DNA from 2 places in the Streptomyces sp. NPDC002779 genome. Region 1 is predicted to be linked to the other one. Evidence: riboswitches for the same ligand, from Rfam matches in the RefSeq annotation. Region 1 holds a riboswitch; the other holds the start of a gene.

What was found. A riboswitch is a leader RNA that binds a small molecule or an ion and turns the genes downstream of it on or off. The one in region 1 is predicted to bind glycine.
Region 2: another riboswitch for glycine. It lies ahead of gcvP (aminomethyl-transferring glycine dehydrogenase); the one in region 1 lies ahead of gcvT (glycine cleavage system aminomethyltransferase GcvT).

The regions. Positions count from the first base shown of each region.
Region 1 covers NZ_JBIAQC010000001.1:239,806-254,513, forward strand. Annotated here, with positions in the region: gene ACFYW5_RS01065 (thioesterase family protein) at 1-188, opposite strand, end outside; gene ACFYW5_RS01070 (trimeric intracellular cation channel family protein) at 265-921, opposite strand; gene ACFYW5_RS01075 (ABC transporter ATP-binding protein) at 993-2,192, opposite strand; gene ACFYW5_RS01080 (ABC transporter ATP-binding protein) at 2,189-3,286, opposite strand; gene ACFYW5_RS01085 (ABC transporter permease) at 3,283-4,290, opposite strand; gene ACFYW5_RS01090 (ABC transporter substrate-binding protein) at 4,360-6,138, opposite strand; gene ACFYW5_RS01095 (ABC transporter permease) at 6,176-7,171, opposite strand; gene ACFYW5_RS01100 (enhanced serine sensitivity protein SseB C-terminal domain-containing protein) at 7,494-8,282, opposite strand; gene ACFYW5_RS01105 (enhanced serine sensitivity protein SseB) at 8,450-9,241, opposite strand; gene ACFYW5_RS01110 (AAA family ATPase) at 9,309-9,977, opposite strand; glycine riboswitch at 10,153-10,248, shown strand; gene gcvT (glycine cleavage system aminomethyltransferase GcvT) at 10,395-11,513, shown strand; gene gcvH (glycine cleavage system protein GcvH) at 11,612-11,989, shown strand; gene glyA (serine hydroxymethyltransferase) at 12,004-13,269, shown strand; gene ACFYW5_RS01130 (L-serine ammonia-lyase) at 13,330-14,697, shown strand.
Region 2 covers NZ_JBIAQC010000005.1:10,082-24,789, forward strand. Annotated here, with positions in the region: gene ACFYW5_RS15500 (DNA polymerase IV) at 1-222, shown strand, start outside; gene ACFYW5_RS15505 (PRC-barrel domain-containing protein) at 1,137-1,511, opposite strand; glycine riboswitch at 1,625-1,721, shown strand; gene gcvP (aminomethyl-transferring glycine dehydrogenase) at 1,895-4,780, shown strand; gene ACFYW5_RS15515 (ABC transporter ATP-binding protein) at 4,876-5,928, opposite strand; gene ACFYW5_RS15520 (ABC transporter permease) at 5,925-6,752, opposite strand; gene modA (molybdate ABC transporter substrate-binding protein) at 6,749-7,564, opposite strand; gene ACFYW5_RS15530 (molybdopterin-binding protein) at 7,739-8,137, opposite strand; gene kdpF (K(+)-transporting ATPase subunit F) at 8,390-8,479, shown strand; gene kdpA (potassium-transporting ATPase subunit KdpA) at 8,486-10,150, shown strand; gene kdpB (potassium-transporting ATPase subunit KdpB) at 10,147-12,234, shown strand; gene ACFYW5_RS15550 (potassium-transporting ATPase subunit C) at 12,241-12,873, shown strand; gene ACFYW5_RS15555 (glycoside hydrolase family 43 protein) at 12,988-14,484, shown strand; gene ACFYW5_RS15560 (extracellular solute-binding protein) at 14,666-14,708, shown strand, end outside.

The sequences.
Region 1 (14,708 bases):
TGCGGCAGGGCGTCGGAGAGCGCGCGGCCGAGGACGGCCAGCAGATAGCCGCCGTTGACGGCGCTGATGATGGTCCAGCCGGCGGAGAGGTCGATGTCATAGACGCCGGGCTCCCGCCGGGTGAGCGCGGTGTCGCGGTCGAACTCGCTGTCGCCGATCGTGGCCTGCGTGGACGCTGCTTCTGGCATGGGTGAACGGTACAACAGGCGACTACTAAGCGGTAGCTTTCCTCGTCGTTCCCGGCACCGGCCCGCACCTCGGCGCCTACTCCTCCCGTACCGTCGAGCGCCGGTTCCAGGCCCGCGGGGCCCGCCAGTGGTAGCGCATCGCGAGCAGCCGCAGGACGAACGCGGTGACCGCCGCGAGCCCGCCGGTGACGGGGCCGAGGGCGTCGTAGCGGATGCACAGGGCGACCATCGTGGCGCCGACCATCGCCGGCACCGCGTACAGGTCACGGTCCCAGCGCAGCAGGGAGGGGACCTCGTTGGCGAGCACGTCCCGCAGGACGCCGCCACCGACCGCGGTGGCCAGGCCCAGGGCGGCGGAGGCGGTGAGGCCCAGGCCGTGGTCGTACGCCTTCGTCGTGCCGGTGACGCAGAACAGGCCGAGGCCGGCCGCGTCGAAGACGTTCACGCCACTCTGGATGCGCTCCACGTGCGGATGCAGGAAGACCACCAGGAGAGCGGCGAGCAGCGGGGTCAGGAAGTACCCCAGGTCCGTGAAGGCGGCGGGCGGCACCGAGCCGATGACCAGGTCCCGGAAGAGTCCGCCGCCCAGCGCGGTGACCTCGGCGAGGACGGCGATGCCGAAGACGTCGAAGTTCTTGCGGACCGCCAGCAGGGCGCCCGAGATTGCGAAGACGAAGATGCCGATCAGGTCGAGCGTGTGCTGGACGGAGGGGGTGAAGAGTTGCTGGAGCACCCTGCCATTCTTACCCGACGACGAGCCCCCGCCTTTCATTGCAAGGCGGGGGCTCGGTCGGGCGTGGGGTACTAGTCCTTCTTGCCGGGGGTTTCCTCTTCCGTGGCGGCGACCTCCGCGGCCACCGCCGCCGAGGTCTCCGCCGATTCCGCCAGCACCTCGTCGGACACCAGCTCCGCCGCCTCCTTCGCGGCGGTCAGCAGGACCGTGTCCTGCGGGGCCTGGTCCTCGAAGTTCTCCGGGTGGTGGCAGGCGACCCGCTGGCCGGGGCGCAGCTCCAGCAGCGGCGGCTCGGTCGTCTTGCAGATCTCCGTCGCCTTCCAGCACCGCGTGTGGAAGCGGCAGCCGCTGGGCGGCGCGATCGGTGAGGGCACATCGCCGCGGAGCAGGATGCGGTCGCTCTTGGTGCCCCGGCGCTTGGGGTCCGGCACCGGCACGGCCGACATCAGGGCCTTGGTGTACGGGTGCATGGGGGACTCGTACAGCGCGGTGCGGTCGGCGAGCTCGACGATCTTGCCGAGGTACATCACCGCGATCCGGTCCGAGACATGGCGGACGACGGACAGGTCGTGCGCGATGATCACGTACGTCAGGCCGAGCTCCTGCTGGAGGTCGTCCATCAGGTTCACGACCTGCGCCTGGATCGACACGTCGAGAGCGGAGACCGGCTCGTCCGCCACGACCAGCTTCGGCTTCAGCGCCAGCGCCCGCGCGATGCCGATGCGCTGACGCTGACCGCCGGAGAACTCGTGCGGATAGCGGTTGTAGTGCTCGGGGCTGAGGCCGACCAGCTCCAGCAGCCGCTGGACCTCCTTCTTCACCCCGCCTTCGGGCTCGACGCCCTGGAGCCGGAAGGGCGCCGAGACGATCGAGCCGATGGTGTGCCGCGGGTTCAGGGAGCCGTACGGGTCCTGGAAGATCATCTGGATGTCCCGCCGCAGCGGGCGCATCCCGGCCGTGCTCAGCCGCGTGATGTCCTTGCCCTCGAAGTGGATCGAGCCGCCCGTCGGGTCCTGGAGCCGGGTGATGACCCGCCCCATGGTCGACTTGCCGCAGCCCGACTCGCCGACCACGCCCAGGGTCTCGCCCTTGCGCACCTCGAAGTCGATGCCGTCGACCGCCTTCACCGCGCCGACCTGGCGCTGGAGCACGCCCTTGCGGATCGGGAAGTGCTTCTGCAGGCCCTCGACCTTCAGCAGCACCTCGCGCTCCTCCGCGGGGGCCGACGCCTGCGCCGGGACGGTCACGTCCGATTTCTTGGTTTCACTCACAGCTTCGGCGCAATCTCTTCGGTCCAGATCCGCGTGCGGTCCTCGGGCGAGAGGTGGCAGGCGGAGAAGTGTCCGGTGCCGACCTGCGACAGCTCGGGGCGCACGGTGCGGGTGACATCGCCCTTGGGGACGTCCGCGTACGGGCAGCGGGGGTGGAACGCGCAGCCCGAGGGGATGTTGATCAGGCTCGGCGGCTGGCCCTTGACCGGGATGAGCCGGTCCGAGGTCTCCCGGTCGATGCGGGGCATCGAGCCGAGCAGACCCCAGGTGTACGGGTGCTGCGGCCGCTCGAAGATGTCGTCGACCGGACCGCGCTCCACGCACCGGCCGCCGTACATCACCAGCACGTCGTCGGCGATCTCGGCGACCACTCCGAGGTCGTGGGTGATGAGGACGACCGCCGAACCGAACTCCTTCTGCAGATCCCGGATCAGGTCGAGGATCTGCGCCTGCACGGTGACGTCCAGGGCGGTGGTCGGCTCGTCCGCGATGAGCAGCTCGGGGTTGTTCACCAGCGCCATGGCGATCATCGCGCGCTGGCGCATACCGCCGGAGAACTCGTGCGGGTAGCCGTCGACGCGCTTGGCGGGCTCGGGGATGCCGACCCGGTCGAGCATCTCGATGGCCCGGTTGCGCGCCACCTTCTTGCTGACGTCGTGGTGGACGCGGTACGCCTCCACGATCTGGTTGCCGATCGTGTAGTACGGGTGCATCGCGGACAGCGGGTCCTGGAAGATCATCGCCATCTCGCGGCCGCGCAGCCGGCGCACCTCGTCCGGGTCGGCGGAGACCAGTTCCTTGCCGTCCAGCCAGATCTCGCCGGACATCTTGACGTTCTTGCCGCGTGCGCCGAGGCGGTGCAGGCCCATGATCGCCAGCGAGGTGACCGACTTGCCCGAGCCGGACTCGCCCACGATGGAGAGGGTCTTGCCCTTCTCCAGCTTGAAGCTGAGCCCGTCGACGGACTTGACCATGCCGTCGTCGGTCGGGAAGTGCACCTTGAGGTCACGGACTTCGAGGAACGCGGTGGGCGTGTCGGAGGGCGCCTTGACGGGCTCCCCCACTGCGGCACCGGTCTTGGAGAGTTCGGTCACGAGAGCCTCACCCGCGGGTCGGCGGCGGCGTACAGCAGGTCCACCAGGAAGTTTGCGATCACGACGAAGAAGGCGGCGAGCAGGGTCACGCCGAGGATCGGGGGCAGGTCGTTGTCCTGGATGGCCTTCACGGCGTACTCGCCGATGCCGTGCAGGGAGAAGACGTACTCGGTGATGACCGCACCGCCGAGCAGCAGTCCCAGGTCCATACCGAAGACGGTGATGATCGGGGTCAGCGCGGCCCTGAGTCCGTGCCGTGCCACCACCTTGCGCTCCCGCAGGCCCTTGGCGCGGGCCGTGCGGATGAAGTCCTCGTTCATCGTCTCCAGCATCCCCGAGCGGGTGAGCCGCGCGTAGATGGCGGAGTACAGCAGGGCGAGGGAACACCAAGCGGGGAAGAGGGTGTTGGCCCACTGCGCCGGGTTCTCGGTGAACGGAACGTAGGTGCGGCCGAAGATCGGCCACTCGATGGTGAAGAGCAGGATCGCCAGGCTGCCCGTGAAGAACATGGGGAGCGACACGCCGGCGAGCGCGATGCCCATGAAGGTGCGGTCGAGCAGCGAGCGCGGCTTGAGTGCGGAGATCACACCGGCCGTGACACCGCCGATCAGCCACATCACCGAGGCACCGGCGGCCAGGGACAGCGTCACCGGCAGGCGGTCGGTGAGCTGCGGCCACACCTCCTGGTGCGTCTTGAAGGAGTAGCCGAAGCACGGCGCGTTGCACTGCGCCATGGTGGGGCCCAGGTCATAGCTGGCGCCGGAGACGATCCCCTTGATGAAATCCCAGTACTGGACGTACACGGGCTGGTCGAGACCGAGGTTCTGCTTGACCGCTGCGATGTCGGCCTTCGTGGGACTCTTCCCGATGTACTGCTGAGCCAGCTGGTCGGCCGTCTGGCCGGCGAGTCGGGGCAGCAGGAAGAAGATCGCGAAGGTGACCGCGGTGACGACCAGCAGCAGGATCACCGCTGCGATCATCCGGCGGAGAATGTACGAGATCACGGGGATCGGCGCCGGTGCCCGCGGACCGCGAAGTCCGCGGGCACCAAAGCCTTCACCTGCCTTCCGGGGCTACTTCTTGGTCGTGCCGATGTTGAGGTAGTCGTACTGACCGCTGAAGGCCGCCGTCGAGACCAGGTTGGTGAAGCCGGACGGGCGGTACAGCAGGACCTTGAAGTAGGACAGCGGAACGAGGGCCGCCTCCTCCATCGTCTTCTTGTCGATCTGGGCGTAGAGGCTGTTGCGCTTGGCCTCGTCCTCGGTACCGATCGCCTCCTCCAGCATGGAGTTGACGTCCGCGTTGTCCAGCTGCGACAGGTTGGTGTTGCCGGACTCGCCGATCGCGTCACCGTGCAGGATCTGCTGCTCGAAGCCGTAACCGGACGGCCAGTCAGCACCCCACTGCATCATGTGCAGGCCGATGTTCTCCTTCTTGTTGAACTTCGGCACACCCGCGTTGTCGGTGAAGTACTTGCCCGAGGGGTACTGCTTCAGGGTGGCGTCGATGCCTGCGGCCTTCAGCGAGTTGATGATCGCGGTGGCCGCGTCGATCTCCTGCGGACGGTCGCTGCGCGCCGAGATGTTGGTCTTGATCGTGTCCTTGCCGCAGGCCTTCAGCTGCTCCTTGGCCTTGGCGACGTCACCCTTGTTGCCCGGGGTGGCGTACAGGTCGGACTTCTCGTAGCCCGGGATGTCCGGCGGCAGGACGGTCGTGGCGATGTCACCGCGGATCGGGCCGCCGAGGGCGGTCTGCACCGAGACCTTGTCGACCGCGTACTGCACGGCCTTGCGGCACTCGACCTTGTCGAAGGGCGCGAGCTTGGTGTTGATCGCCATGTAGACCAGGCGGCCACCGTAGGTGTTGTCGGTGTTGGCCTTCAGGTCCGCCTTGTTGACGACCTTCGCCTGCGTCGCGGCCTGGACGCCACCGCCACCGAGGTCGATGGCCGTGCCGGCCATGACGTCCTGGTCGATGGTCTCGGCGTTGACCTTCAGCTTGACGACGATCTTGTCCGGGTACTGCTTGCGCAGCGGGTCGGTCTTGGCGTCCCAGTTCTCGTTGCGGACGAGGACGACCTGCTTGCCCTCTTCGTAGCTCTCGAACTTGTAGGAGCCCGAGGACACGACGTTCTTGACGTAGTCGACGCCGTTGTCCTTGGCCTTCGGCACGGGAGCCGTCTGCGGGGTGGCGACCAGGTAGTCGAACTCCTGGAAGGCACGGTTGAGCTTGAAGACGATCGTGGTGTCGTCCGGCGTCTCGATGGACGCGAGGCCCTTGGCGCTCTTGTCCTTGTACGGGCCCTTGTACTTGTCGCCGCCCTCGAGGAACTGCTGGAAGTAGTTGGGGCCGAGGGAGAGCACGTCACGCGCGAAGTTCGAGCGCTCCACCGCGTACTTGACGTCCTTGGACGTGATCGGCGTGCCGTCCTCGTACTTGAGGCCCTCACGCAGCTTGTACGTCCAGGTCTTGCCGCCGTCGCTGGGCTCACCCGGAGCCGACGCGAGGTCGGGGACCAGCTCGTTGCCGGCCTCACCCGCGGCGGGCTTGAACGTCATCAGCGGGCGGGCGTACAGCCGGCTGAGGTTGTACATGTACGCGTAGTACGTGTTGCCCGGGTCGAAGGAGTCCGGCACGTCCGAGTACTCGTACGTGACCGTGCCCCCCTTCGCGTCGGAGGCGTTGACGACACCCTTGGTCGCGGCGTCGGCGCCGGCCGACTTGTTGTTGCCGTCACCATTGTCGTTGTTGTCATCGGCCTTGCTGCAACCCGAAAGCACCAGGCTCACAGTGCCGACAGCCGCGATTGCGGCCAGCGCTGACCTTCGCATGATGGTCTGCTTCCCCTCCATAGGTGGAAACTTGATGGGCTCTCGACGCGGCCGCATGTCAGCGGCTGCGCGGGTCGAGAGCGTCACGGAGTCCGTCGCCGAGCAGGTTGAACGCCAGGACGGTGACGAAGATGGCGAGGCCCGGCACGATCATGAACTGCGGGTCGACCTCGTAGAAGTTGACCGCCTCGCTGAGCATGCCGCCCCATGACGCCTGCGGGGGCTGGATGCCGACGCCGAGGAAGCTCAGGCTGGCCTCGAAAAGGATGTTCGTCGGGATGAGCAGCGTCGAGTAGACGATGATCGGGCCGACCAGGTTCGGGAGCAGTTCCCGGAAGAGGATGTACGGGCCCTTGGCGCCCATGCCCCGGGAGGCGTCGACGAACTCACGTTCCCTCAGGGCCAGGGTCTGACCGCGGACGATACGGCCCAGGTACGGCCAGTTGAAGAAGCCGATGATGAAGATCAGCACGCCGATGTGGAGCGGCAGACCCTCCAGGCCGAAGGCACCACCCTGCAGCGTCGCCGAGATGGCGATGGCGAAGAGCAGCAGCGGGAAGGCGAGGAAGGTGTCCATCAGGCGGCTGATGATCGTGTCCACGCGCCCGCCGTAGTAGCCAGCGATCACACCGAGGACCGTGCCGATGGTGTTCGACAGGATGGTGGCCCCGAACGCGACGACCAGGGACACCCAGGAGCCCTCCAGGATGCGGGTGGCGATGTCCCGCCCGAACTTGGGCTCGACGCCCAGCGGGTGGTCCATGCTCATCCCGCCGAAGTCCCCTGTGGGCAGCGAGGTGTTGGGGTCGATCAGATCCTGGTTGAAGGCGTTGGGGTCGAGACCGAAGAGGGCCTGGATGGGCCGGGACAGGACGGCGAGCAGCACCAGCAGGATGACGACGATGCCGCCGGACACGGCGAGCTTGTCCTTCTTGAACCGGGTCCAGGCGATCTGCCCAAGGGAACGGCCCTCGATCTGCCCCTTGTCGGCACCGCTGAGGACAGCTTCCGGCTGAGCCTCGGCTGCCTTAGTGGTCTCGATCGGTGCGGTCACAGTGACCCGACCCCTCTCGCCGGTGGTGACCGGCCTACGCCCGCCGTGGATTACGGCTTTGTCGACTTGCACTCGATCACAGGATCGACCGATCCCATGTCTGTCTCGGGAGTCTTCAGCGTCGTCACGATCACCCGCCAGGTCTGACGGCGAAAGTATGCGCAACCGTGATGATGCACTGGGGATTCCGTTATCCGAACAGCAGATAACGGAGGCCGAACGGGAGGGAGTTAGGACACATCGGTCACTAGGCGACATTCGGCGTCATCTACGCGCGAAGAAATGTGTCGGGTCCGTGAACGGCCGATGGCCCGTGAGGAGGTCAGTAGCCGCCCTGTACCGGTGGGTAACCGTACCCCGCGGCGGGCGCCTGCGCCGCGTGGGCCTCACGGTCGTAGAAGGGGCGGGCGTTCGCCCGCATCCACAGCGCGACCGGGTCGTACTCGTCGGACATCGCCACCGTGGAAACCGGCAGCCCGTCCGGAACGGCGCCGATGGACTGCTGCATCATCGCGCGCACCGAGTCCACGGCGGGCGGGCTGGTGTCGTACACGTCCAGGCCGATGGCGAGGTACGGCGCTCCGAGCGCGGGCTGCACCCAGGCGCGGCGCAGTGCGCGGACGGCCGGGGTGCGGTGGGCGTTCTGCGCGAGCAGGGCGTAGAAGTGCGGGATCTCGATGCCAGGTTCGGACAGCTGCAGCGGGCCCGCGGGCTGGCGCTCCAGACCGGTGGCGATCCGGCGCAGGTCGAGCCAGGGGATGCCGACGCCGCCGCCCGGGGCGTGCGGGTTCAGCCAGAGGCCGAAGTGGTCGGGGTACAGCGTGCGGGCGACGTCGACTCCGTCGACGACCTCGTAACTGCGGTTCCAGCCGCTGGCCGAGAGTTCCTGGGCGGAGGTCACGCAGGGGGCGTAGCCGTAGCCGTCGACCTCCATGTTCCCGTACTGGGCGTCCGGGGAGCCGGCCTGGCCGTGCCACAGCAGCATCCAGATCTGGCCGGAGTTCGGGGTCGCGAGCGCGCGCAGCAGCGCCTCGTAGGCGTCGTACCGCCCGGGCGTGACCTGGCGCAGCATGTGCTCGACCTGCCCGGCCGCGATGCCGCTGGCGCTCACCTGTACCGCCCCTTCACCTTTTCTCCGACCGAGCCTTGGGCCTAGCTTAAGCCCGCCTGCGGACTCGGGACTTGCTCCGGTTGTGCGAGTGCGGGCTGCGTGTGGCCGGTCGCGCCCCGCGGCGGAGGCGCACATCGACACAGCCCCGCGCCCCTTGTGTCCCTCGACTAACCACGCGTGTAGAAGGGCCGCACTTTTTCCCGCATCCATATCGCCACCGGGTCCTGGGCCGCCATGTCCAGGAGGATCAGGTTGACGGGCCACTTGGTCGGGACCCTGCCCAGGGCCCGCCCCAGGGCGTCCATCGGGGCCGTGCGCAGGTCGCCCTCCCAGTCGGAGAGTTCGACCCCTATGAACATCACCGGGTCCGCCGTCTCGATGGCGGCCAGGCAGCGACGGGCGGTGGTGACCACGCCGGTCGTCGCGAACTCGGCGGAGGCGGCGGACAGGAAGTCGACCGGGTCGTCCTGCCAGTCCGGCTCGTACAGCTTGACGCGGCCGCCGCTCGCCGGGCCGTCCAGCGGGGTGCGGCCCACCCTGCACAGCTCGGCCACCGCCGGCGGCGGAAGGGGGATGCCCACCATGCCGTCCGGGTTCACCGCGATGCCCACCTGCGGCGGCAGCCCGCGGGCGAACTCCACCGCCGGGGCGATCGTGTACGACATGTGGGAGCCGACGACCTGGCGGAACTGTTCCTCGGAGCTGAAGACCGGGACATAGGCCTGGCCCTCGATCTCCAGCGTGGGCAGGTCCAGCGGGCCGCTGTGCGGGCCGCCGCCGGACGGCAGCGGGACCCACAGGAAGCTGCGGCCGAGGACCTCGATGATCCGGCCGCCCGCCGTGGGGACGCCGAGGGAGGCGGAGAGCACCTCCTCCAGTTCGTTGCCGGGCCATCCGCCGTGCGGATGGGGGTGTGCCTGCGCCGGAAAGTCCGCGGGGAGATCCGCCGGGAAGTCCATCTGTCTGACCGCCTGCCCTGAACCACTGATGTGGCTGAAAAGGCTAACGCCTGCCCGGCCGCCCGGGTCAGCCCGTGAAGCCGATCCGCCGCAACGCCCCCGCCGCCGGCCGGTCGATCAGCACCGCCGAACCGCAGCCCGGGGGCAGCTCGCCCTGCTCCACCGCGCGCAGCAGCCGGCCCGCCGCCGAGCGGTGCCGCAGGAAGGCGTACCGCGAGACACCGCGCCCGCGCTCGCGCTGGCCCTCCAGCGCCTCGTCCGGGGTGACGTCCAGGAGCAGCAGATGCAGCATGCCGCCCCGGCGCCGCGCGGTGCGGGCCAGCCAGCCGCGCACCCAGGCCTGGGTGCCGCAGTCGTGGACGACGACTCCCTGGTCCGAGCGCAGCGCGCGCCACAGCCCGGCGTAGTGCGCGAGCCGGACCAGGGGCCGGTAGACCGCGTACGGCAGGAAGCCCGGCATCCGGGCGTCCCAGCGGTCGCGGGTGTCCTGGGAGTCGATGCGCGGGCCCTTCACGGTCCGCCGCATCAGCGTGGACTTGCCGCTGCCCGGCAGGCCGGTGATCACGACCAGGTCCCGGGGCCCAAAGAGCAGGGCATGCGGGCTGCGGCCGTCGCGTGCGCGCAGGTCGCGGACGACGGGTGCGGGCAGCGTGCCGCGGGCTTCGAGCGCCGGGGCCGTGGGCTGCTCGGGCAGCGCCAGGCCCGACGTGGTCGCGTACGCCGTGGTCCTGTTCACCGTGATCGTCCTCCTCCGGGTCGGGATCTCCCCTCCCCACTGAACGTAAAGAGAAGGTAATGGGCGATCTCTCGCGTTTTCGTGTGCGTACCGCCACAAGCCGGTTACAGAAGCGGCCTGCCCACGGACGCCCCGGTCATGCAATGATGGCCGCGCCAACTGCATACCGGCCGTTCGAATCCGCGCGGGAGAGTTCCCAGCCTTCAGCTGGGGCGCCGAAGGAGCAAGTCCCTCCCTTGAATCTCTCAGGCCCCGTTACCGCGCGGGCGAGGCACATCTGAAAAGCGGACCGCCCTTTGCCGGTGGTCCCACCCAAGGTGCAAGTCATGCCCCGCGTGGTCATGACGAACCTCTCAGGTTCCGATGACAGATGGGGAGGAAAGACCTCGCCGTCATGCCCTGGGAGACGACCGTCCGATGAGCAGTTCCGAACCCCGCCGTACCGCCCTCGATGCCCTGCATCGCTCGCTGGGCGCGACGATGACCGACTTCGCCGGCTGGGACATGCCGCTGCGTTACGGCTCCGAGCGCGACGAGCACACCGCCGTGCGCACCAAGGCCGGCCTCTTCGACCTCTCCCACATGGGCGAGATCACCGTGACCGGCCCGGAGGCCGCCCGGCTGCTGAACTACGCCCTCGTCGGCAACATCGCCTCCGTCGGCGTCGGCCGCGCCCGCTACACCATGATCTGCCGGGCCGACGGCGGCATCCTCGACGACCTGATCGTCTACCGGCTCGCCGAGACCGAGTACATGGTCGTCGCCAACGCCTCCAACGCCCAGATCGTGCTGGACGCGCTGGCGGATCGTTCCGCCGGCTTCGACGCCGAGGTGCGCGACGACCGGGACGCCTACGCGCTGATCGCGGTGCAGGGCCCGGAGTCCCCCGGCATCCTCGGCTCGCTCACCGACGCCGACCTCGACGGCCTGAAGTACTACGCCGGGCTCCCCGGCACCGTCGCGGGCGTCCCGGCGCTGATCGCGCGCACCGGCTACACCGGCGAGGACGGCTTCGAGCTGTTCGTGGCGCCCGCCGACGCCGAGAAGCTGTGGCAGGCGCTCACCGAGGCGGGCGCGCCCGTCGGCCTGATCCCGTGCGGCCTGTCCTGCCGGGACACCCTGCGGCTGGAGGCGGGCATGCCGCTGTACGGCCATGAGCTCACCACCTCGCTGACCCCCTTCGACGCCGGTCTCGGCCGGGTGGTCAAGTTCGAGAAGGAGGGTGACTTCGTGGGGCGCGAGGCGCTCACCGAGGCCGCCGAGCGCGCGGAGAGCAACCCGCCGCGGGTCCTGGTCGGCCTGATCGCCGAGGGCCGCCGCATCCCGCGCGCCGGGTACCAGGTCGTCGCCGACGGCCAGGTCATCGGCGAGGTCACCTCCGGCGCCCCCTCCCCCACGCTGGGCAAGCCGATCGCCATGGCCTACGTCGACGCCGCGCACGCGGCGCCCGGCACGGCCGGCGTCGGCGTGGACATCCGGGGCACCCACGAGCCGTACGAGGTCGTGGCGCTGCCCTTCTACAAGCGCCGGAAGTAGCCACCGGGCGTGACCCCGGACACCTTTGCGCTGGTCACGCGCGCCTTCTGCAGTCCCCCCTTCATCAGCACTCCCCCGCGTACAGGAGAATTCAGGCCATGAGCAACCCCCAGCAGCTGCGCTACAGCAAGGAGCACGAGTGGCTGTCGGTCGCCGAGGACGGCGTCTCGACGGTCGGCATCACGGAGTACGCGGCCAACGCGCTCGGTGACGTCGTCTTCGCCCAGCTCCCCGAGGTCGGCTCCACGGTGGCCGCGGGCGAGTCCTGCGGCGAGCTGGAGTCCACCAAGTCGGTCAGCGACCTGTACTCCCCGGTCGCCGGCGAGATCACCGAGATCAACGAGGACGTCGTCAACGACCCCTCGCTGGTGAACTCGGCCCCCTTCGAGGGCGGCTGGCTGTTCAAGGTCCGCGTGACGGAGGAGCCGGCCGACCTGCTCTCCGCCGACGAGTACACCGCCTTTTCCGCCGGCTGAGGAGTCGTAGACGCATGTCCGTCCTGAACACGCCCCTGCACGAGCTCGACCCGGACGTGGCCGCCGCGCTCGACGCCGAGCTGCACCGCCAGCAGTCCACCCTGGAGATGATCGCCTCCGAGAACTTCGCGCCGGTCGCGGTCATGGAGGCCCAGGGCTCGGTCCTCACCAACAAGTACGCCGAGGGCTACCCGGGCCGCCGCTACTACGGCGGCTGCGAGCACGTCGACGTGGCCGAGCAGATCGCCATCGACCGGGTCAAGGAGCTGTTCGGCGCCGAGTACGCCAACGTCCAGCCGCACTCCGGTGCCTCCGCCAACCAGGCCGCGCTGTTCGCGCTGGCCCAGCCCGGCGACACCATCCTCGGTCTGGACCTGGCCCACGGCGGCCATCTGACCCACGGGATGCGGCTGAACTTCTCCGGCAAGCAGTTCAACGTGGTCGCCTACCACGTCGACGACGCCGGTCTGGTCGACATGGCCGAGGTCGAGCGGCTCGCCAAGGAGCACCGCCCCAAGGTGATCATCGCCGGCTGGTCGGCGTACCCGCGCCAGCTGGACTTCGCGGAGTTCCGCCGGATCGCCGACGAGGTCGAGGCGTACCTGTGGGTCGACATGGCGCACTTCGCCGGCCTGGTGGCCGCGGGGCTGCACCCGAACCCGGTGCCGTACGCCGATGTCGTGACCTCCACCACCCACAAGACCCTGGGCGGTCCGCGCGGCGGCATCATCCTCGCCCGGGGCAAGGAGTTCGCGAAGAAGCTGAACTCCGCCGTCTTCCCCGGCTTCCAGGGCGGTCCCCTGGAGCACGTGATCGCGGCCAAGGCGGTCTCCTTCAAGGTCGCCGCCTCGGAGGACTTCAAGGAGCGGCAGCGGCGTACGGTGGAGGGTGCGCGCATCCTCGCCGAGCGGCTCACGGCGGCCGACGCCCGCGAGGCCGGGGTCAACGTCCTGTCCGGCGGCACCGACGTCCACCTGCTCCTGGTGGACCTGCGCGAGTCCGAGCTGGACGGACAGCAGGCCGAGGACCGCCTCCACGAGGTCGGGATCACGGTCAACCGCAACGCCGTCCCGAACGACCCGCGTCCGCCGATGGTCACCTCTGGTCTGCGGATCGGCACGCCCGCCCTGGCCACCCGCGGCTTCACCGCCGAGGACTTCGCCGAGGTCGCGGACGTGATCGCACAGGCGCTGAAGCCGTCCTACGACGCGGAGGCGCTGAAGGCCCGGGTCCGGGCCCTGGCCGACAAGCACCCGCTGTACCCCGGCCTGAGCAAGTAGTAGTTCCCTGGTGGGGGCACCCGAGGACGTGTGCCCCCACCCTTTTTTGGAGGAGTTCCCGTGGCCATCTCGGTCTTCGACCTGTTCTCGATCGGCATCGGCCCGTCGAGCTCCCACACGGTCGGCCCGATGCGTGCGGCCCGCATGTTCGCCCGCCGCGTGCGCAACGAAGGGCTGCTGGAGGGCGTCACCTCGGTCCGCTGCGAGCTGTACGGCTCCCTGGGCGCGACCGGGCACGGCCACGGCACGCCGAAGGCGGTGCTGCTCGGGCTGGAGGGGGCCTCGCCGCGCACGGTGGACGTGGAGGGCGCGGACGAGCGGGTCGAGTCGATCAAGTCCACGGGGCGGCTGTCGCTGCTGGGCGAGCACGAGATCGCGTTCTCCTTCGACGACGACCTGGTGCTGCACCGGCGCGAGGCGCTGCCGTACCACGCGAACGGCATGACGATCCGGGCGTACGACGCCCAGGGCGCCGAGCTGATCGCGAAGACGTACTACTCGGTCGGCGGCGGCTTCGTCGTGGACGAGGAGGCGGTGGGCGCCGACCGGATCAAGCTCGACGACACGGTGCTGAAGTACCCCTTCCGCACCGGTGACGAGCTGCTGCGGCTGACGAAGGAGACGGGTCTTTCGATCTCCTCGCTGATGCTGGAGAACGAGCGGGCCTGGCGCACGGAGGAGGAGATCCGCGCGGGCCTGCTGGAGATCTGGCGGGTGATGCAGGCGTGCGTGGCGCGCGGCATGTCCCGGGAGGGGATCCTGCCGGGCGGGCTGCGGGTGCGCCGCAGGGCCGCGGTGTCGGCGCGCCAGCTGCGGGCCGAGGGGGACCCGCTGGCGCACGCGATGGAGTGGCTCACGCTCTACGCGATGGCGGTGAACGAGGAGAACGCGGCGGGCGGGCGGGTGGTCACGGCCCCGACGAACGGCGCCGCGGGCATCATCCCCTCGGTCCTGCACTACTACATCAACTTCGTGCCGGGCGCGGACGAGGACGGCGTGGTCCGGTTCCTGCTCGCCGCCGGCGCGATCGGCATGCTCTTCAAGGAGAACGCCTCCATCTCCGGCGCCGAGGTCGGCTGCCAGGGCGAGGTGGGCTCGGCCTGCTCGATGGCGGCGGGAGCCCTCGCGGAGGTGCTGGGCGGCTCCCCGGAGCAGGTGGAGAACGCGGCCGAGATCGGCATGGAGCACAACCTGGGCCTGACCTGCGACCCGGTCGGCGGCCTGGTCCAGATCCCGTGCATCGAGCGCAACGGCATGGCCGCGGTGAAGGCGGTCACGGCGGCGAAGATGGCGATGCGCGGCGACGGCTCGCACAAGGTGTCCCTGGACAAGGTCATCAAGACCATGAAGGACACCGGCGCCGACATGAGCGTGAAGTACAAGGAGACGGCGCGGGGCGGGCTGGCGGTCAACATCATCGAATGCTGAGGGTTCGTCCT
Region 2 (14,708 bases), on a different contig from region 1:
CGGCGGTGGGCTGCTGGGCATGACGTTCGGCATGCGGAGTTCGGGCATGGGTGGGTGCAGGGGAGTGGGGTGGGGCGGGTGACTGTGCGGTTCGAGACGCCGGAGTCCGGGCCGGGGCGGGTGCGGACGTTTCGGGTCGATGATCCTGAGCTTGTTCCTGCGGAGCCGTTGCCGTTGGTGCCGCGGAGGCCGGGGGTTGCTGTGGATGAGGTGCGGGCGTGAGGGGTGGGGGCGGTGTTGGTGGGGGGTTGGTGCACTCGCCCGCGTTGGCGGGGTGCCTCCCCCAGAGGGGCCCAGCCCACCCGTGCCGCCCCAGCGGCACGACTGCCCGCAGCGGGGGTGCGGGCCGGGGGTTGTGCGGGCGATGGGCTGTAGGGCTTTGAGCAACAGGCTGAGGGATGTGCGGCTGCGGGTTATGGGATACACGGCACGCGACTCGGAGCTATGGGCATGCGGTCATGCAGCCAGGGGCGCGAGGGGTGCGGTCACCCAGTTGCGGGGCGGCGGGGGCCGCGGTCACTCAGCTAGGGGGCTACGACGGATGCGGCCGTCCCGCTGTGAGGGCAGACAGGTAGGCGGCTACGGGGCGGTGGTGGCACGGTCGCTCAGCTGCGGGGCGAGGTGGGACGCGGAGGCCCAGCTCCTGGGGCTGCGAGGGGTGCGGTCGCCCAGCTAGTGCGCCCGAGCAGCGCTGGATCCGCGACGACAGCCTGGCTGCCCTGGGCCAGGAGGGGCGCGGCCGTCCCGCTGCGAGGGCGTGCAGGTGCAGCTACGGGGCGGCGGGGGCGCGGTCGCTCAGCTGCGGGGATAGGAGGGACGCGGAGGCCCAGCACTGGGGCTGCGCGAGGGGTGCGGGTACCCAGCTGCGGGGCGGCGGGGGACGTCGTCACCCAGCTGGTGCGCCCGAGCAGCGCTGGATCCGCGACGACGGCCTGGCTGCCCTGGGTCACGAGGGACGCGGCTGCTCCGCTGCGAGGGCGTGCAGGTAGGCAGTTGCGGGGCGGCGCGGGCGCGGGCGCCTAGCTGCGGGGAGCGGAGGGGAGCGGAGGCCCAGATCCCGGGGCTGCCAGGGGGCGCGTCGGTGCGGGGCACGAGGGGTGTCGGGTGCGGTCGCGTTGCGGGGCTACGTGGGGGGCTTAGGTGTCTGCTTCTTCTGTGCCTGCCAAGTTGCCGAAGTCGTAGTCGGGGGGTGTGGGGGAGGTCAGGTCCAGGCCGTAGTGGTGGTAGAGCTGGAGTTCCTGTTCCGGGGAGAGGTGGCGGCCTACTCCGAAGTCGGGGGCGTCCTTGATCAGGGAGCGGTCGAAGGGGACGCGGAGGGCGCCCTCCACCAGTTCGCTGGGCTCCAGGGGGACGAAGGCGTCCCTGCTGAACAGGCCCGTTCGTATGGCTGCCCACTCCGGTACGCCGGTGGCGTCGTCGAGGTAGACCTCGTCGATGGTGCCGAGCTTCGTACCGTTGCGGTCGAACGCCTTGCGGCCGATCAGGTTGCGCGGATCGATGTCGGTCTGCACGTGCCCTCCACTTGGTCGCAACTCATCCGTAAGCACTACGAAAGAGCACATTCGGGTGCGCGGCCACTCGAACGCCTGGGCGTTGACCTCGCTGGTAGGCTGACAGCGGCTGCTGACCCCGTGCGGGAGAGTCCTCCGGACACCATCCGGAGGCGCCGAAGGAGCAAATCCTCCCCGGAATCTCTCAGGCCCACGTACCGCACGGACGAGGTCACTCTGGAAAGCAGAGCGGGTGTCGACGGCTTCCGCTCTCACCGACGGTGAAAGCCGGGCGCCCTCATGCCCCGGTGAAGCTCTCAGGTTGAGATGACAGAGGGGGAGGCCGTCCGGGTACCCGTGCCGTGGTGCCCCTCGAAGGTCGTGTCGACCAGGAGGCCTCCGCAATGACCGCCTATCGCATTCCGCTCTCCGAGCTCGAGCAAGGGATCCCCTTCGAGCAGCGTCACATCGGTCCTGATCATGAGGCTCGGGCCAAGATGCTCGCCCAGGTCGGCTACGGCTCGCTGGACGAGCTCACCGCCGCCGCGGTGCCGGATGTGATCAAGAACGCCGACGCCCTCGACCTGCCGGGCGCGCGGACCGAGGCCGAGGTGCTCGCCGAGCTGCGGACCCTCGCCGACCGCAACCAGGTGCTGGACTCCATGATCGGGCTCGGCTACTACGGCACCTTCACCCCGCCGGTCATCCTGCGCAACGTCATGGAGAACCCGGCCTGGTACACGGCCTACACGCCGTACCAGCCGGAGATCTCGCAGGGCCGCCTGGAGGCCCTGCTGAACTTCCAGACGATGGTCGCCGAGCTCACCGGGCTGCCCACCTCCGGTGCCTCGCTGCTCGACGAGGGCACGGCGGCTGCCGAGGCCATGGCGCTGTCCCGGCGCATGGGCAAGAACAAGAAGGGCCTGTTCCTCATCGACGCGGACGCCCTTCCGCAGACCATCGCCGTGATCCAGACGCGGGCCGAGCCCACGGGCGTCGAGGTGGTCGTCGCCGACCTGAGCGAGGGCATTCCGGACGGCATCGCCTCGCGCGAGATCAACGGCGTGCTCATCCAGTACCCGGGCGCCTCCGGTGCCGTGCGGGACATCAAGCCCGTCATCGAGCAGGCCCATGAGCTCGGCGCGCTGGTCACCGTCGCCGCCGATCTGCTCGCGCTGACGCTGCTGACCTCCCCCGGCGAGCTGGGCGCGGACATCGCGATCGGCACCACGCAGCGCTTCGGTGTGCCGATGGGCTTCGGCGGTCCGCACGCCGGTTACATGGCCGTGCACGAGAAGTTCGCGCGCAGCCTGCCCGGGCGGCTGGTCGGGGTGTCCGTGGACGCCGACGGCAACAAGGCCTACCGGCTCGCGCTGCAGACGCGTGAGCAGCACATCCGCCGGGAGAAGGCGACCAGCAACATCTGTACGGCGCAGGTGCTGCTCGCCGTCATGGCCGGCATGTACGCCGTCTACCACGGGCCCGAAGGGCTGAAGAGCATCGCCCGGCGGGTCCACCGGTACACCTCGATCCTGGCCGCGGGGCTCACCGCCGGCGGAGTCGAGGTCGTGCACGGCTCCTACTTCGACACGCTCACTGTGCGGGTGCCCGGTCGGGCCGCCGAGGTCGTCGCGGCCGCGCGGGAGAACGGCGTGAACCTCTGGCTGGTCGACGCCGACCACGTCTCCCTCGCCTGCGACGAGACCACCGGCCGGGCCCAGCTCACCGCGGTGTGGAGCGCCTTCGGGGTGGACGGGGACGTCGAGGCGCTGGACGCGCGGGCCGAGGACGCGTTGCCGGCGGCGCTGGTGCGCGGGGACGAGTTCCTGGCCCACCCGGTCTTCCACCAGTACCGCTCCGAGACCGCGATGCTGCGCTACCTGCGCCGCCTCGCCGACCGTGACTACGCGCTCGACCGCGGCATGATCCCGCTGGGCTCCTGCACGATGAAGCTCAACGCGACGACCGAGATGGAGCCGGTCACCTGGCCCGAATTCGGGCAGCTGCACCCCTTCGCGCCGGAGGAGCAGGCGGGGGGTTACCTCACGCTCATCCGCGAGCTGGAGGAACGTCTCGCCGAGGTCACCGGGTACGACAAGGTCAGCCTCCAGCCGAACGCCGGATCGCAGGGTGAGCTGGCCGGTCTGCTCGCCGTCCGCGGCTACCACCGGGCCAACGGCGACGAGCAGCGCACCATCTGCCTCATCCCGTCCTCCGCGCACGGCACCAACGCCGCCAGCGCCGTGATGGCGGGCATGAAGGTCGTCGTCGTCCGGACCGCCGAGGACGGCGAGATCGACGTCGAGGACCTGCGGGCGAAGATCGAGCAGTACCGCGACGAGCTGTCGGTGCTGATGATCACGTACCCCTCGACGCACGGCGTCTTCGAGGAGCACGTGGCCGACATCTGCGCGCAGGTGCACGAGGCGGGCGGGCAGGTCTACGTCGACGGCGCCAACCTCAACGCGCTGGTGGGCCTGGCCAAGCCGGGTCACTTCGGTGGTGACGTCTCGCATCTGAACCTGCACAAGACCTTCTGCATCCCGCACGGCGGCGGTGGCCCGGGCGTCGGCCCGGTGGGTGTGCGGGCGCACCTGGCGCCGTACCTGCCGAACCACCCGATGCAGCCGAGCGCCGGCCCCGAGACGGGTGTCGGGCCGATCTCGGCGGCGCCGTGGGGTTCCGCGGGGATCCTGCCGATCTCGTGGTCGTACGTCCGGCTCATGGGCGGCGAGGGGCTGAAGCGGGCCACGCAGGTCGCCGTGCTCAGCGCGAACTACATCGCCAAGCGCCTGGAGCCGCACTACCCGGTGCTGTACACCGGCCCGGGCGGGCTCGTCGCGCACGAGTGCATCATCGATCTGCGGCCGCTGACCAAGGCGACCGGTGTGAGCGTCGACGACGTCGCGAAGCGGCTCATCGACTACGGCTTCCACGCGCCGACGATGTCCTTCCCGGTGGCCGGCACGCTGATGATCGAGCCGACCGAGTCCGAGGACCTCATCGAGCTGGACCGGTTCTGCGAGGCGATGATCGCCATTCGCGGCGAGATCGAGAAGGTCGGCTCCGGCGAGTGGGCCGCGGACGACAACCCGCTGCGGAACGCCCCGCACACCGCCGCCGCGCTGGGCGGGGACTGGGAGCACGCGTACAGCCGCGAGGAGGCCGTGTTCCCGGGCGGGGTCTCGGCCGCGGACAAGTACTGGCCGCCGGTGCGCCGTATCGACCAGGCCTTCGGCGACCGGAACCTGGTGTGCTCGTGCCCGCCGATGGACGCGTACGAGGGCTGATCCGGCGTAGGCGAGGGGCTCCGCCCGGGCTGTACGGCTCGGGGGGAGCCCTTCGCTGTTTCCCGCTCCTGTTTCCCGCCGGCCGGACGGACGGCCTAGGCCGGGTAGGCGTGGGTCTGCGTCGCCTTGACCGTGGCCCAGACGGGGGCGCCCGGGTGCAGGTCCAGCTCCGCCGCGGCGACCGTGGTGAGGTCGGCGGCGAGGGGGAGTTCGCCGGTGAGGTCGGCGCGGATCTGGTCGCCGTGGGTTTCCAGCCCCTCCACCTGGCAGTGCCAGAGGTTGCGGGCGCTGGCGCCGGTGGGGCGGTCGCGGAACAGGGTGACGGCGCCCGGGGGGAACGCGACGAACACCGGGCCGGTGAGGTCCTCCGTGGTGGTGATGACGGGACCCGCGTCCAGCCGGACCGTGTGGCCCGCCGCCGTGCCCTTGTAGAGGTTCAGGCCCACCAGCTGGGCGATGTAGTCCGTGCGGGGGTGGCGGGCGATGTCCGAGGGGGTGCCCTCCTGGACGATCCGGCCCTGCTCGATGACCACCAGTCGGTCCGCCAGGACCATGGCGTCCAGGGGGTCGTGGGTGACGAGGACCGCCACCGCCGCGAACTCGGCGAGATGGCGGCGCAGCTGGGCCCGGACCTCCAGGCGGGTGCGGGCGTCCAGGGCCGCCAGGGGCTCGTCGAGGAGCAGGAGGCGCGGGTTCGTGGCGAGGGCCCGGGCCAGCGCGACGCGTTGCGCCTGGCCGCCGGAGAGGTGGCGGGGCTTGGCGTGCGCGTGGTCGGCGAGGCCCATGCGGTCCAGCCAGGTCCGCGCCTGGGCGCGGGACTCGGCCTTGGTGGCGCCTTGGCAGCGGGGGCCGAAGGCGACGTTGTCGAGGGCGGTGAGGTGGGGGAAGAGGAGGTAGTCCTGGAAGACGACGCCGACGGGGCGGTGTTCGGGGGGCGTGCGGTCCAGGGGGGTGCCGTCGAGGCGCAGGTGACCGGCGGTCAGGGGGACCAGGCCGGCGAGGGCTCGCAGGGCGGTGGTCTTGCCCGCGCCGTTGGGGCCGAGGAGGGCCACGACGTCGCCGGGGGCGGCGGTGAGCCCGATGTCCAGGTGGAAGGTGTCCCGGTCGACGATCAGGTGGGTGTCCAGACCCGGGCGGGTGTCGGTCATGGGGTCGCCATCCATCGGTCCCGTAGTGCTGCCAGCACCGTGATGGACACCGCGAGGAGCACCAGGCTCAGGGCGATGGCGGCTGCCGGGTCGGACTGGAGGGCCAGGTAGACCGAGAGGGGCATGGTCTGGGTGCGGCCCGGGAAGTTGCCCGCGAAGGTGATGGTGGCGCCGAACTCGCCCAGTGCGCGCGCCCAGGCGAGGACCGCTCCGGCCGCGATGCCCGGGGCGATCAGCGGCAGCGTCACCCTGCGGAACGCCGTGAAGCGGGACGCGCCCAGGGTCATGGCCGCCTCCTCGTAGCGGGGATCCGCCGCCCGGAGCGTGCCCTCGACGCTGATGACGAGGAACGGCATCGCCACGAAGGTCTCCGCCACCACCACTCCCGCGGTCGTGAAGGGGAGCGTGACGCCGAACCAGCTGTCCAGCCACTGGCCCACCACGCCGTTGCGGCCCAGCGCCAGGAGCAGCGCCACGCCGCCCACCACCGGGGGCAGGACCAGCGGCAGGGTCACCAGGGCGCGGACCAGGCCGCGGCCGGGGAAGTCGGTCCTGGCCAGCAGCCAGGCCAGCGGGACGCCCAGGAACAGGCTCAGGGCGGTGGCCGCCGTGGCGCAGAGCAGGGACAGGCGCAGGGCGTCCCAGACCTCGGGGCTGGTCAGCTGGTCCGGCAGGGTGCTCCACGGGGTGCGGACCAGCAGGGCGATCAGCGGGACGACCAGGAACGCCAGACCCAGCAGCGCGGGGAGCAGCAGCGGCAGCGGCACCAGGCGGGGCCGCGGGCGCCCGGGGCCGCCTTTCGAGGGCGCGGCGGGGTGCGTCACGGCTTCAGGAACCCGGCCTCGGTCAGGGCCCTTCGGCCCTCGGCGGACCGCACCAGGGCCATGAACGCCTTGGCCGTGTCCGGGTTCGGCGCGTCCTTGAGGAGGGCGATCGGGTAGTCGTTGACGGCGTCGGCGGCCTCGGGGAAGTCCACGCCGTCCACCTTGTCACCCGCCGCCTGTACATCCGTCCGGTACACGACGGCGGCGTCTGCCTCCTTGAGCTCCACCTTGGTCAGGGCGCCCTTGACGTCCTGCTCGTAGGAGACGGGCGTGACCGTCAGCCCCGCCGCCGCCAGCGCCCTGTCCGCCGCCGCGCCGCACGGCACGGTCCTGTCGCACAGGACGACCTTCAGGCCGGGCTCGGTGAGGTCCTTCAGGGAGGAGATCTCGTCCGGGTTGCCCGGCAGGGTGGCGATCTCCAGCTGGTTGCGGGCGAACGTGGACGCCGTGCCCGCCACGTCCTTCGCGGCCGTCACGATCTCCATGGTCTGCGGGCTGGCCGCGGCGAACACGTCCGCGGGGGCGCCGCCCGTGATGTTCGCCGCGAGGGTGTCGCTGCCGCCGAAGCTGAAGGTGACCTCGGTGCCGGGGTGCTCCTTCTCGAACGTCTCGCCGAGCTGGGTGAAGCTCTCCTGGAGGGAGGCGGCGGCGAAGACGGTGACCGTGCCGGAGAGCCTGGACGAGCCCGAGGAGCCGGACGCCTCGGAGGAGGACCCGGACGAGGAGGAGCAGGCGCTCAGCAGGAGCAGTACGGCGGCTCCCGCGCCGGCCGCCTGCACCGTCCTGCGGGTCCGGCGGGCGTAAGGGGTCATCACGGGTCCACTCCCTCGGTCTCCGGGGGAGGAAGCCGCCGGGACTCACCGTCGGCCTCCCCTCGCATACGCCGATGATACTTACGCAGATACGAGGAGAAAGTCTGCTGGCTCTTCGTATGAGCGAGGGGGAAGGGGGATGGAGGTTCGTATGTGCGAGACCAGGTGTGGGTCTCAGGTGCGGTCGATGTGTACGTTTGTCGACTTCACCCGGGCCGTGGCCTCCATGCCGACCTCCAGGCCCAGCTCCTCCACGGCCTCCCGGGTGAGCAGGGAGACCAGCCGGTGCGGGCCGGCCTGGATCTCCACCTGGGCTGCCACGTCACCGAGCTTGATCGCGGTGACGATGCCGGGGAAGGCGTTGCGGGCCGAGGTGTAGGGGGCCTCCTCGTCGGGTGCGGCCGCCGTCCTGGCGAGCTCCACCGAGAACTCGGCCAGGTCCCGGCCGTCGATGAGCCGCCGGCCGCTGTCGTCGCGGTGGGTCGCCATCCGGCCCGCGTCCGCCCAGCGGCGGGCGGTGTCCGGGCTGACCCCGAGAAGTCGTGCGGCCTGACCGATCGTGTAGGACTGCATGCCGGTCACGATAGGGCGTCGACCTTGGCTTTCGGCCGTCGGCGTAAGAGAACCGTCAAGGACGGTCGGTGATCCGTATGGGAGCCGTCAACGGCGGTCGGAAGCGGTCAGGGGAGAGGTTCGCTCTACCCGTCCCTGTTTTCCCACCGCATCTCAACTCCAGGAGCTCACGATGGCCGATCTGGCCTTCGTCGTCACCACGGTCGCGGTCTTCGCGCTGGTGGCTCTCGTCGCCAAGGGGGTGACCAGGCTGTGACCGCCGAGAACATCGTCGGCCTCGTCGTGGCCGTCGCCCTGCTGGGCTATCTCGTCCTCGCCCTGATCTTCCCCGAGAGGTTCTGAGCGCTGATGGGTCCCGTACTCGCCGGCGTGCTTCAACTGCTGGCACTGGCAGGGGCGCTCGCCCTCGTCCACATTCCCCTCGGCAACCACCTGGCCCGGGTCTACTCCAGCGACCGTCACTGGCGCGTCGAGAAGTGGATCTACCGGGGGATCGGAGCCGACCCCGACACCCGGATGCGCTGGCCCGCCTATCTGCGCGCCCTGCTGGCCTTCTCGCTCGTCGGGGTCCTCTTCCTGTACGCCCTTCAGCGGCTCCAGGGCGTGCTGCCCGGCTCACTGGGGTTCACGTCGATCGACCCGGACCAGGCGTTCAACACCGCCGTGTCCTTCGTGACCAACACCAACTGGCAGTCCTACGCCGGTGAACAGGCCATGGGCCATGTCGTGCAGACCGCCGGCCTCGCCGTGCAGAACTTCGTCTCCGCCGCGGTCGGCATGGCCGTCGCGGTCGCGCTGATACGCGGGTTCGCGCGGTCGCGTACCGGTGAACTCGGCAACTTCTGGGCCGACTTGGTGCGGGGCGTCGTACGCGTGCTGGTGCCGCTGGCTGTCGTCGCGGCGGTCGTGCTCGCCGGCTGCGGGGTCATCCAGAACTTCTCCGGCATCCATGGGGTCGGGCAGTTCACGGGTGGCTCGCGGGAGTGGAACGGGGGTGCCGTCGCCTCGCAGGAGGCCATCAAGGTGCTGGGCACCAACGGCGGCGGTTATTTCAACGCCAACTCCGCGCATCCGTTCGAGAATCCGACGCCGTTCTCGAACCTCTTCGAGATCTTCCTGATGCTTCTCATCCCGTTCTCCCTGACCCGGACGTTCGGGGTCATGACCGGCTCGGTCCGGCAGGGGTACGCCGTCCTCGCCGCCATGGGCGTCATCTGGCTCGGCTTCGCCGCGCTGATGCTGTGGGCCGAGTTCGCCCACCACGGCCCGGCGTTCGAGATCGCCGGCGGGGCGTACGAGGGCAAGGAGGTCCGCTTCGGGGTCGGCGCCTCCTCGATCTTCGCCACGTCGACGACGCTCACCTCGACCGGTGCGGTGAACTCCTTCCACTCCTCCTTCACCGGCCTCGGCGGCGGCATCACCCTGCTCGGCATGATGCTGGGCGAGATCGCGCCCGGGGGTGCCGGATCCGGCCTCTACGGCATGCTGATCATGGCGATCATCGCGGTGTTCCTCGCCGGTCTGATGGTCGGCCGTACGCCCGAGTACCTCGGCAAGAAGATCGGCACCCGCGAGATCAAGGCGGCGGCCTGCTTCATCCTCGTCACCCCGGCCCTGGTCCTGGTCTGCACCGCCGTGGCGATGGCACTGCCCACCCCGCCCCACTCGATGAGCAACGGCGGGGCCCACGGATTCACCGAGATCCTCTACGCCTACACCTCCGCCGCCAACAACAACGGCTCGGCCTTCGCCGGGCTGAACGCGGACACGCAGTGGTTCAACAGCACCCTCGGCCTGTGCATGCTGCTCGGCCGTTTCCTGCCCATGGTGTTCGTGCTGGCGCTGGCCGGCTCGCTCGCCGAGCAGCGGCCGGTGCCGGTCACCGCGGGCACCCTGCGCACCGAGAAACCGCTGTTCACCGGCGTGCTGGTGGGCGCCATCCTGATCATCACCGGTCTGACCTACTTCCCGGCCCTGGCGCTGGGACCGCTCGCCGAGGGGTTGGCGGCATGACCATCGACGTAACACATCCCGAGGACGCCATGTCCACCACCGCCCCGACCCGGGCCCCGCACACCGTCGGCGCCGGTCTGTTCGCGCCCCGGCAGCTGCTGCGGTCGCTGCCGGACGCCTTCCGCAAGCTCGATCCGCGGGTGATGATCAAGTCTCCCGTGATGTTCGTGGTGCTGGTCGGCTCGGTGCTGACGACCGGGTTCTCCTTCGCGGATCCCGGAGACTGGTTCGGCTGGACGATCAGCGGCTGGCTGTGGCTGACGGTCCTCTTCGCGAACCTCGCGGAGGCCGTGGCCGAAGGGCGCGGCAAGGCGCAGGCGGACACCCTGCGCAAGGCCAGGACCGGCACGGTGGCCCGCAAGGCCGACGGGACCGTGGTCGCCGGGACCGAGCTGCGGGTCGGTGATCTGGTCGTCTGCGCGGCGGGCGATGTCATCCCCGGCGACGGGGACGTGGTCGAGGGCGTGGCCAGCGTCGACGAGTCGGCGATCACCGGTGAGTCGGCGCCGGTCATCCGCGAGTCGGGCGGGGACCGCTCGTCCGTCACCGGGGGTACCAAGGTGCTCTCCGACCGGATCGTCGTGAAGATCACGACCAAGCCGGGGGAGACCTTCGTCGACCGGATGATCAACCTGGTCGAGGGCGCCGCGCGGCAGAAGACGCCCAACGAGATCGCGCTGAACATCCTGCTGTCGTCCCTGACGATCGTGTTCCTGCTCGCCTGTGCCACCCTCCCGCCGTTCGCCGGCTATGCGGGCGCCCACTTGACGACGGTCGTGCTGGTGGCGCTGCTGGTCTGTCTGATCCCGACCACCATCGGCGCCCTGCTCTCCGCGATCGGCATCGCGGGCATGGACCGGCTGGTGCAGCGCAATGTGCTCGCCACGTCGGGCCGTGCGGTCGAGGCCGCGGGTGATGTAGCCACGCTGCTGCTCGACAAGACCGGCACCATCACGCTCGGCAACCGGCAGGCGGCGGAGTTCGTGCCGGTGCGCGGGGTGACCGCCGCCGAACTCGCCGGGGCCGCCCAGCTGTCGTCGCTGGCGGACGAGACGCCTGAGGGCCGTTCCGTCGTCGTCCTGGCCGAGGAGCGGTTCGGGCCGCGCGAGCGGCGCGAGGGCGAACTGGCGCAGGCCCGCTGGATCCCCTTCACCGCCCGGACCCGGATGTCGGGGGTGGATGTCGCCGGGCGCAAGGTCCGCAAGGGCGCGGCCGGTTCGGTGCTGGCCTGGGTGGCCGAGCAGGGCGGCCAAGTCGCTGAGGACGCCAGGGAGTTGGCCGAGCTGATAGCCGCGGCGGGCGGTACGCCTCTGCTGGTCGCGGTCGAGGATGCCGGCGGGGCCCGGGTGCTCGGTGTCATCCACCTCAAGGACGTCGTCAAGGAGGGCATGCGCGAGCGGTTCGAGGAACTGCGCAGGATGGGCATCCGGACCGTCATGATCACGGGGGACAACCCGCTCACCGCCAAGGCCATCGCGCAGGAGGCCGGCGTCGACGACTTCCTGGCGGAGGCCACCCCCGAGGACAAGATGGCGCTGATCAAACGGGAGCAGGCCGGCGGAAAGCTGGTCGCGATGACGGGCGACGGCACGAACGACGCCCCGGCGCTCGCCCAGGCGGACGTCGGCGTGGCGATGAACACGGGGACGTCGGCCGCCAAGGAGGCCGGCAACATGGTCGACCTCGACTCGGATCCGACGAAGCTGATCGAGATCGTGGAGATCGGCAAGCAGTTGCTGATCACTCGGGCAGCGCTGACCACGTTCTCGATAGCCAACGATGTCGCCAAGTACTTCGCGATCATCCCGGCGCTGTTCGCGGCCGTCCATCCGGGCCTGGACAGGCTGAACATCATGGGCCTGTCATCGCCGGACTCGGCGATCCTGTCCGCGGTCGTCTTCAACGCGCTGATCATCATCGCCCTGGTGCCGCTCGCGCTGCGCGGAGTGCGGTACCGGCCGATGAGCGCGGACCGGATGCTCCGCCGCAACCTCGCGGTCTACGGACTCGGCGGGCTGATCGCACCCTTCGTCGGCATCAAGCTCATCGATTCGATCGTCTCGCTGATCCCCGGGATCGGGTGAAGGACCATGAACAACTCCGTGCTGAACACCGGCCGTTTGCTGGGCGCGGCGCTTCGGGCGCTGCTCGTGTCGACCGTGCTCACAGGCGTGCTGTACCCGCTATCCGTCACCGGTGTGGCGCAGGCGCTCTTCCCCACCGAGGCGAACGGCTCGGAGGTCAAGGCGGACGGCCGGGTCGTCGGCTCCGCCCCGATCGGACAACAGGGCTACAGCCTGGACTGGTTCCAGCCCCGCCCCGCCGACGGACTGGGTGAGAACTCGGTCAACACCCAGTACCGGCTGATCCTCTCCGGCGCGACCAACCGCTCGGCCGACAACCCCGAGCTGATCAAGTGGGTCAAGGAGGCCAAGGCCAAGGTCGTCCAGGAGAACTCCACCGCCGGCCACCGGGTCGAACCCTCCGACGTACCCCCCGACGCCGTCACCTCCTCCGGCTCAGGGCTGGACCCGGACATCTCCCCGGCGTACGCCGAGCTCCAGGTCCACCGGGTCGCCGAGCGCAACCACCTCTCCGTCGCCCGCGTCGAGCGGCTCGTCGCCGACCACACCGAGGGCCGCACCCTCGGCTTCCTCGGCGAACCCCGCGTGAACGTGCTCGCACTCAACATCGCGCTCAAGGAGTTGATCGACGGCCGCTGACCGCCCAGGGCTCGCGGGGCTTCTTGTCCGCCCCCGCGGGCCCCCTTACAGTCCGCTCCGTAAGGTTCGCCACCCAGACCGAATGTTTCGCTCGGTCTCCGGAAGGACTGACGCATGCGGACGTACGACAACCCCGTCCTCGCCGGCTTCCACCCCGACCCCAGTGTCTGCCGGGTCGGGGAGGACTACTACCTGGTCTGCTCCAGCTTCGAGTACTTCCCCGCGCTGCCGCTCTTCCACAGCCGCGACCTGGTCAACTGGCGGCAGATCGGCCATGTCCTCGACCGGCCCGAGCAGTTCGAGGTGCCGCACGACCTGCGCGCCTCCGACGGCATCTACGCACCCACGATCCGCCATCACCGGGGCCGCTTCCACGTCATCACCACCAACGTCGGCGCGGGGGGTAACTTCCTCGTCACCGCCGACCGCCCCGAGGGCCCCTGGTCGGACCCGGTGTGGATCGACCTGCCCGGGATCGACCCCGACCTCGCTTGGGACGAGGAGGGCACGTGCTGGAGCGCGGTCGCCGGTGTGGGGCTCGCGCGCATCGACCCCGTGGCCGGGAAGGTGCTCGAAGGGCCGTTCCCCGTCTGGTCGGGCACGGGCATGGCGGATCCCGAGGGGCCGCACCTGTACCGCGTCGGGGCGTGGTGGTACCTGATGGTCGCCGAGGGCGGCACCGCGGACGGGCACAGCGTGTCGATCGCCCGGGCGCGCACACCCCGGGGGCCCTTCGAACCGGCCCCGCACAACCCCGTGGTGAGCAACCGCAGCACCGGGCTGCCCATCCAGTGCACCGGCCACGCGGACCTCGTCCAGGCGGCCGACGGCCGGTGGTGGATGGTGCTGCTCGGGACGCGTCCGCGCGGCTTCTTCCCGAAGTTCCACGTCCTCGGCCGGGAGACCTTCCTGGCCCCGGTGGAGTGGGTGGACGGCTGGCCGTACGTCGGCACGGTACGCGAGCGGTACGAGGCCCCGGCCGTCCTGCACCCCTTCCCGCCGGAGCCCGCCCGGGACGACTTCGACGCACCCGTCCTCGCCCCGCACTTCATCTCCCCGCGCCAACGCCCAAAGTGGTCGACGGCCGAGCGCCCGGGATGGCTCACCCTGCACGCCGGCGGCGACAGCCTCGACCGGCCGGGCCACACCTTCGTCGGCCGTCGCCAGCAGCACCACGACTGCCGGGTGGCGACCCGCCTGGACGGCGGACCGGGCAGCCGCGCGGGCCTGTCCGTCCGCATGGACGAGGCGCACCACTACGACCTGGAGGCGCACGACGGCACGGTCAGCGTGCTGGCCCGGATCGGCCCGCTGCGCCAGTGCGTCGGCCGACTCCCCGTCCCCGCGGGGCCCCTGACCCTGGCCGTCGAGTTCCGTACGACCGACGCACCGCCGCCCACGGAGGGCGTCCGCCCCGCCGGTCCCGACACGATCGCCTTCTCGGTCGAAAGCCCGGAGGGCACCGTCACGGTGGCCGAGCTCGACGGGCGCTACCTCTCCACCCAGGTCGCGGGCGGCTTCACCGGACGGGTCGTCGGCATGTACGTCACCGCGGGCAGCGCGGCTTTCGACTGGTTCGAGTACCGGGAACGGGGCCCCGAGCCCCGCTGAACCCGGCTGTCCCACGGCCGCAGGCGCGTCACAGTCGGATTCCCCGTGCACGAGGGGTTGCCACCCATCAAGCGCTGTCTCTAGGGTGCGGCAGCAGCGAAGCTTTCTGGATTCATACCGAAACTTTCGAAATCCCTGGTGGGCGGAGTGACACGCCGTCCCGGATCTCAAGGAGCGCATGATGGGCGACCCGGCACTGTCCCGCCGCGGCTTCCTGGCGGCCT